2 regions of the Sinorhizobium chiapasense genome follow, and region 2 is predicted to be linked to the other one. Evidence: predicted binding sites of a transcription regulator. Region 2 holds the regulator's gene; the other holds the start of a gene.

What was found. Region 2 encodes LexA, which represses DNA repair genes until DNA is damaged. Its sites were predicted from a motif close to TGTTCNNNNTGTGTTCNG; they were not measured.
Region 1: a site for LexA is predicted at 2,864-2,881, ahead of RB548_RS17650 (ImuA family protein). Genes of this name have one in related genera too.

Annotation. Positions count from the first base shown of each region.
Region 1 is NZ_CP133148.1:3,684,989-3,689,174, forward strand. Features, by position in the region: gene RB548_RS17640 (error-prone DNA polymerase) at 1-444, opposite strand, end outside; gene RB548_RS17645 (Y-family DNA polymerase) at 441-1,856, opposite strand; gene RB548_RS17650 (ImuA family protein) at 1,897-2,844, opposite strand; gene RB548_RS17655 (metallopeptidase family protein) at 3,011-3,445, shown strand; gene RB548_RS17660 (Trm112 family protein) at 3,460-3,648, opposite strand; gene RB548_RS17665 (LON peptidase substrate-binding domain-containing protein) at 3,659-4,186, opposite strand, start outside.
Region 2 is NZ_CP133148.1:1,540,588-1,544,773, forward strand. Features, by position in the region: gene RB548_RS07460 (hypothetical protein) at 1-274, shown strand, start outside; tRNA gene RB548_RS07465 (tRNA-Cys) at 434-507, shown strand; gene lexA (transcriptional repressor LexA) at 802-1,521, opposite strand; gene RB548_RS07475 (LysR family transcriptional regulator) at 1,702-2,643, opposite strand; gene RB548_RS07480 (NAD(P)-dependent oxidoreductase) at 2,991-3,854, shown strand; gene RB548_RS07485 (mandelate racemase/muconate lactonizing enzyme family protein) at 3,897-4,186, shown strand, end outside.

The sequences.
Region 1 (4,186 bases), 2.1 Mb from region 2:
TTGCTGCAGCTTCTCCAGGATATTTCCTAGAAAGTCTGCGTCCGGTCGCCCTTCGCCTTGCATGACGATGAGGAGAAGGTCCTCCTGCCACTCGAAAAGATCCGGGAGATAAAGCGTGCAGTCCCCTTTCTTCGAGCGCAGGTTTCCGGCGCTGAGCAGGCGGCACAGATGTCCCCACCCTCTCCTGTTTCTTGGATAGGCGAGGATATCCGGCGTGCCGTCGGCAAAAACCAGGCGTGCGCCCGGCCGGAAAGGATAGCCCTCCACTTTTGCCTTGGCATGGGCCCGGACGACACCCGCGACGCTGTTGCGATCGGCGATGCCAAGGCCAGCAAGCCCGACCTTCTTGGCAAAGACGATCATTTCCTCGGCGGGTGCTGCTCCTTCCAGAAAGGAGAAATTCGTGCGCGCGCCAAGCTCATAGAAGACAGGATCCGCGCTCATGCGAAAACTCCATGCATGAACCAGCGAGGCGAGGATGTCTCCCTTCCGTAAAGGCCCTCGCGGAACAACCAGAAACGGCGGCCTTCCTGATCCTCGATCTGGAAATAGTCGCGGGTCGGATGTCCCTCCCCATCGATCCACCATTCGGCGGTGATCCGTTCCGGCCCTTCGGCACGGGCGACGCGATACTGGGTCTTGCGCCAGTTGAAGCTGCGCGGTGCGCCATCAGGCACCTCGGCCGTCGCTTCGACAAGTTCAGGATGCGTGAAAATCCGGAGCGGGCGGTTTTCGGGAAAGGTTTTTTCATCGACCGGACGAGATCCGATGACCGCCGCGACATCCGTCAAGGGAGCAAATCCGCCAGCGCGTTCCGGCAGATGGCTTTCGGCAAGGGTCGCAAATGTCAGGCAATCCGGCCCGAAGCGAGCACACAGCTTGTCGGCGAAGGCGGCCAGTGGCTGGCTTTCATCGGGAACGCCAGAAAAATCCTCCTGGGCAGGATCGAGCCTTTCGCTTCTAAGGACGGATAGCCGGAGGATCTCGAAACCGTATCCGGCATCAAGGTCATCATGAACCGCCTGCAACCGCTCGCGAAAGAGAGCCGCTATCCGATCGGCGTCGTTCAAGGGGACGGCCGCATGCGCCTGAATGCGAAACACCCGGCCATCGACGCGAAACAGGAGAAGTTCGAACAGACGACCGCCTTCGCCATGCCGCTCCAGCGAGAGGCGGACGTCACCGGAAAGATGCCGCGCCAGTTCAAGAATGTGCTCTTCTTCCTGAAGCGGCTCGGCAAGCCGGCGTTCGGCGGAAAAGCTCGGCACCGGAAGACGGGGCGAGAGAGGCTCGTCCGCGTGGCCTCTCGCCTGATCGAGCCGCAGGAGAAGAGAAGGACCGAAGCGGCGGGCCAGAGGCGCGCGCGGTGCCTGAAGAAGATCACCGATCTCTTTCAGCCCGACCCGCTCGAGCAGGGCGGCAGTTTCCGCCGGCAGGCGCAGGGCGGCGACCGGCAAGGGTGCGAGAACCCGTTCGGCATCCTCGGGCGCGATGACGGCCGCACTGCCGTAGCGGGCAACCGCCCAGGAGAGGCCGGCAGAGGAGGAAATCACCGCCCGCGCCTCGATGCCGAGCAGGAAGAGACGCGAAAGCACGTCGTTAACCAGCGCCTTCTCGCCACCGTGAAGATGGGCGCAGCCGGTGATGTCGAGGAACAGGCCATCCTTTCCATCGAGCGCGACCAGCGGCGTATAGCGATCGCACCAGTCGGCAAGGCCCTCCAGAAAGGCCCGGTCCGCCGCCGGATCGTCGATGATCACGTCGAGCGACGGGCACATGGCGCGGGCCTCCGCCGCCCCTTGGCCCCGCTTCAGGCCTACCCGTTCAGCAAGCGTGTCAAGCGCGACGAGCCGCATGGCATTGTCGATCTTGGCAGCAAAAACCACGGGCGGATGATCAGGACGCCCTTGCGTAAGCCAGGAGGCGCCCCAGCGAATCCGCGCCACTCGATCGGCCGACAGATGCGGAAAATGGATCGACAGAATTCGCTGATTGTCCGTCTGCCTGAGGAGCGACGGACTGCTCGATGGTGTAGAAGCGGCGGTCATGGGCATTCCATTCCAGAAAGATATCGGCAGAGGCGTAGGCCCTGCTTTTTTCGACAAGGACGTGAAAGGCTGGATGGCCGATGCTGCCGCAAAGCATCGAGCCATCGGGGAGAGGTTGCTCGCCGGCAGATGCCGGCTTGATCTGAAGCCGGAAAAAGGCGCTGCTTGCCTCCTCCTCGCCCGCCTGCCGGAAGAGAAGAAGAGGCACTCCGCCCGCCCGGGCCCTTACATGCAGGCGCCGGCTCTCGCTCAAGGCGAGACAGTCGGGATTGCCGCGGATTTCCAGAACGACGGCCGCAAAGACCGGTACTGAAAGGGCCGTTTCGGCAACCCAGAGCGCATCCTTGACCGTGCGTATCGAAACGAACAGGAAGCGCTCGATGTCGAGCCCATAGGATTTGAGGCCCGGCGCATAGGGAAGCCCGGCCTCGCGAGAGGCAAGGGCCTGGCTGATCCACAGGACCGGCGCCAGATGACCTTTCTCCTTTTTCCTCTGCTGACAAAGCACCGCAAGTGCCGTCACGAAGCCGGCGGCTGCACCCGCATCGCGCGTTTCGGCATTGCGGATTTCCGTCATGCCCTCGAGCGGCAGCCCGCCCTCGAGCACGTCATCAAGCCGGGGGACGCCAAGGGGCAGGATCTTGTTGCGGGACGCCTCCTCCCTTTTACGCCGGAAACCGGTAGGATCGGTCGCCTTAGCTGCACGCACGACCCCGGGCAGCCGGCGATTTTCAATCTGCGCTATGGTTTCGCGGAGGGAAAGAACGGTTTCCCGCTGCACGGCTTTCTCGGCCATGACGGTCGGCTCCACCAGATGTTCATGTTATGTTCTTATGGATTCCAGAGCCTGCCGCAAGAGTCAACAACCAAGTTTGAGAATTTATTCCTCTGCCTGCCTGAGCAGAATTCAACACTCGAAAAACAAAGGAGAAATCGTTATATGAGGGCAACAAGGAGTGCCCATGGCCCGCATTGACCAGACCGATGATTGGCGGGAACGCCACGCACCGACGCTCAGCACATTCGAACTGCTTGCGCTTGAAGCCTATAGCCATCTGCCGGAGGAATTCCGCAAGCTGACGACCGACCTCATCATCGAAGTCGCCGATTTTCCGAGCGACGACGTCTTTGAAGACATGGCGCTTGAAACGCCTTTCGACCTGCTTGGCCTGTTCGAAGGCCGCGGCATCGGTGAACGCTTCACCATGGAGACCGGCCAGTTCCCGAACCGGATCACGCTCTATCGCCGCCCGATCCTCGACTACTGGGCGGAAAACGAGGAAACGCTGGGCGATATCATCACCCATGTGCTGATCCATGAGATCGGCCACCATTTCGGCCTTTCCGACGACGACATGGAGCGGATCGAGGCAAGCGTCGAACACGTGGGCGGCTAGTCCTTCAACGAGCCTCAGTCTTCGATTTTGCGCGCCTCCGACACCAGCATGATCGGAACGCCGTCGCGGATCGGATAGGCGAGACGGGCCTTTTCGGAAATCAGCTCCTGGGCTTCGGCGTCGTAGCTCAACCGCCCCTTCGTCAGCGGGCAGACGAGCAGTTCGAGGAGTTTCGGGTCGACCTTGCTGGCGTTGATATCCATCGCTTCGCACTTACTGCAGGATGTTGTCGAGGTCGCCGAAATTGCGGGCAAGCACGATCTCGGTGATCGCGATCAGCGTTTCGGCGCGGGTTTTCAGGTCGGGCGCCTCCAAAAGCGCCTGCTTTTCCGCCGGCCCGTAGGGCGACATCATCGCCATCGAATTGACGAGCGTGCGGTTGCTCGCCCGCTCCACGCTTTCCCAATCCGCCTCCAGCTTGTTGGCGTCGAGATAGGCCCGGAAAGCCGCCAGCAGCGCCTCCCGGTCGACGAGGCTCTCGTCGTCCGGACTGTCGAGATCGGTTGCGAAGGGGCCGATGCGGAAGCGGCGGTAGCCGCGACAGCCGGCCACCTCGGCGAAGAGCCGATAGCGGCAGACGCCCGTGAGCGAGGTGATGTAGCGCCCGTCGCCGGTCTCCGCAAAGGAGGTGATGCGGCCGATGCAGCCGACCTGGCAAAGCGCTGGCACGGGCGCCGAGTCGATGTCGTTCCGCCCCTCGGAGAAGGAGGGCTGGACGATGCCGATCAGCCGGTTTCCGGC
Region 2 (4,186 bases):
ACGACATTTCGGCATCGACCCGCAGACCCACGAGCTCGTCCTCGGCAAATGGCGTATGAACTTGCCCGACTCACCGGTGCTGCGAATTCTTGTTGGGACGCTCCTTGTGGTGGGCGGCGTATTGGGCTTCCTGCCGGTGTTAGGCTTCTGGATGATTCCTCTGGGGCTGCTCGTGCTTTCTCACGACATACCGGCCATCCGCCGTCGTCGCCGCAAGCTGGCGGTCTGGTGGGCGCGCTGGCGCGGCCAGCAAAATTCTTCCGACAAATCCTGAAAGGCACATGCGGCCGCGGGGTGCCAAGCGCGCATTAGCGGAGCGCTGGGGGGAACGTGGATGACCTGGCGCCGTCCCACCTTTTTCGAACCACTCCCCTTGCACTCCTCATAGATTCGTTCTAAACGCCGGCCATCGCTTGATCGATCGAGCGTGAGAGGCCTCGTGGCGGAGTGGTGACGCAGAGGACTGCAAATCCTTGTACCCCGGTTCAATTCCGGGCGAGGCCTCCAAAGCTTTTACTTCAAGAAAATCAACGATGAATGTGTAGCCGGACGCTGTGTGAGTGTTTGGCTTACGGCAAAACCGTTTGGCCCGCGCAAACGCGATTCGCGGCGATCAGTGCCATCATTAACGGATTGGCCCTCTGCAAGGCGGTAGAGCAGGGCCTTTGGTTTTGGCCACCCGAGTTGCAGTGTGATTTTCTCCAGCGCCGCGCGTCTGCTCAGGTGCGGAAAGGGCGCTGTAGCAATTTGAATCACTGCCGCAAGTCGCATTGCTGAGCCCGACTCACCAGCCCGTCTCAACTAGTGATAGCGGCGAATAAGGCCGACGAGCTTGCCTTGGATCTTGACGCGGTCCGGTCCGAATATCCGCGTTTCATAGGCCGGGTTGGCCGCTTCGAGCGCGATGGATGCGCCCTTTCTGCGGAACCGCTTGAGCGTTACCTCCTCATCGTCGACAAGCGCAACGATGATGTCGCCGGGATTGGCCGTGTTCGTGTTCCGAATGATCACGGTATCGCCGTCGAAGATACCCGCCTCGATCATCGAGTCGCCCTTGATCTCGAGCGCGTAGTGTTCGCCGTTGCCGATCATCTCGGCCGGGATGGAAATGTCATGAGTGTTGTTCTGGATCGCGGAAATCGGGACGCCGGCCGCGATCCGCCCCATGACCGGCACGGAAACCGATGCAGTATCGCTCGGTGGCGCCGATTTCGTCGTGGCGGCAGGCGCGGCAGGTGGCTTGCCCAGGCTGCCTTCGATCACGCTTGGCGAGAAGCCACGCCGTGGCTGCGGGCTCGTGGTGTAGGCCTCGGGCAGCTTGATGACTTCGAGCGCGCGCGCCCGGTTGGGAAGACGGCGAATGAAGCCACGCTCTTCAAGCGCGGTGATCAACCGGTGGATGCCCGACTTGGAGGCGAGGTCCAATGCGTCTTTCATCTCGTCGAAGGACGGCGGCACCCCGGATTCCTTCATTCGCTCGTGAATGAACAGAAGCAATTCCTGTTGCTTGCGGGTTAGCATGGCGCGTCACTCCAGAGTCGCGAAACAAATCAAGAACAGACACTATCTGTTCCATATGTGTTCCGCAAGTACCTAAAATTCCGTGAATTTCCCTGGCCGTTGCGAAATCCTCCGGCAAAGCGGGCGGTTGCTCCGCCGACGCCTCGCCGTGAACCACGTAAAGGGCGGGCTACGCCGGTTTCACATCTCCGTCAGCTTGGTGAGAGCTCCGGAGTTTGCGCGTGTTGCGGCTGTGATCTCCTGGATCAGGGCCTGGCTCGCCACCGGAATCGAGACGTCCGATCGGAAGATCAGTCCCACCTTCTGCGGCGGCACGAACTCGTGGATGTCGAGCTGAGCGGATATGTCGATCTCGACCAATGAACCTGTCTCGAGCTCGATGCGTACGGCGTCCTGGCGCACAAGGCCGATGAACTCGCTCTTCTGGAGAATGTTCTTGACGAACATCGGGGAGCCGCTGCGCAAAACCGATCTCTTGAATTCCATGCCTACAAGCTTGCGCAGCGCGCCTTCGAGATCGCGGTTGCCGGTCAATACCACCCAAGGATACTGCGCCAGTTCGTTGAGTTCGATCTGATGACCGTCAAGCATCGGGTGACCGGCGCGGACGACGAGGATCATGGAATCGAGATAGAGTTCGCTCTGTTCGACATCGGGTGGAAGGTCCTCCGGCTCGAAGAGGGTCGCGATCAGGAAATCGAGATCCCCCAGCAGCAATGGGCGGATCAGGTCGCTGCGGGTGCCATTGGCAATGTTGATGGTGAGGCGCCGCTCGTCGGTCACAAGTCTGAGGATCGCGAATGCCAGCGTGCGGCTGTCCGGGCCAAGCGGAGCGCCGACGTTGATCTCGCCTGATCCAAGTGTGCGGATCGCTTTGATATCGCTCTCCATCTTGCGCATCTCCGCCGCAATGCGCCGGGCATGATCGAAGACCGCCTCGCCGAAAGACGTAAGCGTGATGCCGCGCGGCCCGCGATCGAGCAGCGGCACTCCAAAAGCATATTCGAGCATCTGGATGCTTTTCGAAAGCGCCGGCTGGGAAAGATTGAGGCGTTGCGCAGCCTTGTTCAGGCTCCCCAGTTCAGCGACTGCAAGGAATCGATTGACCGAACGCAGATCCATATTTCACCTCCCCGAGAAACTGGATTTGACGATAATCAGTTCTAACTTTTGGTTTGAACGATATCAAATCATTCTTCTTGATTTTAGAACTTCCGGCCCGCAGACTTCGATCATTCCCGGCGGCTACCAACGATTTGCGCACGGGAAGGCCGAAGCGAGAAGTCCTTCAGGACGGGGTTGTACGAAGCCGTGAGGAGACGGCGTCGCACAACCGAAGCGACGGTCGAGGAGGAGCATTTCCGGACAGTCCGGATTCAATCATCGCCTGATCATGGTCGGCCTTCAGGGAGCGCGCCGCGCGTCCCAACGGTTTCGGCTGGCTTTTTTCAAGGCACGGGGAGGATTGCATGTCAGTAAGAGTTGGATTCGTGGGCGTCGGCGCAATGGGATTGGCCATGGCATCACACGCGCTGAAGGCGGGATTCGCAGTAGCGGCCTACGACCTCGACGCGGAATGTCTCGCCAAGGCGTCGGCCGCGGGTATCACGGCTGCGAAAGACCTCGCTGATCTTGCCACGATGGCCGACGTCTTCATCGCCGTCGTCGCGACCGATGACCAGTCGCGCGCCGTGACCAGGGAACTGGCGCTCCACGTCAAGAAGAGCTCGGTCATTGCGATCGCCGCCACCAACAATCCGGGCACGATGCGCGAACTCGGAGAGTATTGCGACAGCTATGGCGTAAACTTCATCGACGCGCCGGTTGTCTACGGCCTGGAGGGCGCGCGCGAGGGGACGCTGCTTTCGCTTTGCGGTGGCCGGGAGGACGCCGTCGAAATGGCGCGTCCGGTGCTGATGAGCTACAGCCGCGATGTTCTGCACGTCGGCGATCTCGGCTCCGGACAGCTCGCCAAGGCCTGCAATAATCTGCTGCACTGGATCCATTGTGTCGGCAACTACGAAGCGCTGCTCCTTGCCAAGCGCTACGGCGTCGATGCGCAGCGCATGCGCGAGATTCTGCTGAAGAGCCCCGGCTACAACAATACCTTGGAGCGCTGGGACGGAACCCGCTTCACCTGGCACGAGAAAGACATGGACGTCGTTCTCGACCTTGCGCAGGCGGGCGGGCTGGTGCTGCCGCTGAGCGGCCAGACAGACCAGCTCATCAAGTTGCTGTCGCCAGCCGATGTGCGCGACCTGCTCTACGGTCCCGAGGCTCACTATCTCGGCCGCCGCGTCGTTCCGTTCAACAGCGAGGCCCGAACCGCCTGAGAATTCTGCTCTGCCGACGTTTTGCGCAACGGGAGCTGAATCATGGAAATTGTCGCATTCGATATCGAGCCGGTGGTCCTGAAGAAGGACGATCCGGAATGGAAATTCGCGCTTGGCGCCAATCCGAACACGGAAGGCGTGATCCTGCGCATCGCAACGGCAGATGCCGAGGGGTTCGGCTATGCCTCGGCCACTGCCCATATGGGCTCGATCAAGTCCACGCTCGTTGCCGAACTCGGTCATTTCCGTCCCCTGGTGCTCGGCAGGCACGCTGACGAGATCGGCGCCATCATGCAGGGGCTCGACCGCAGGCTCCGTGGAGCTCCGCAGGC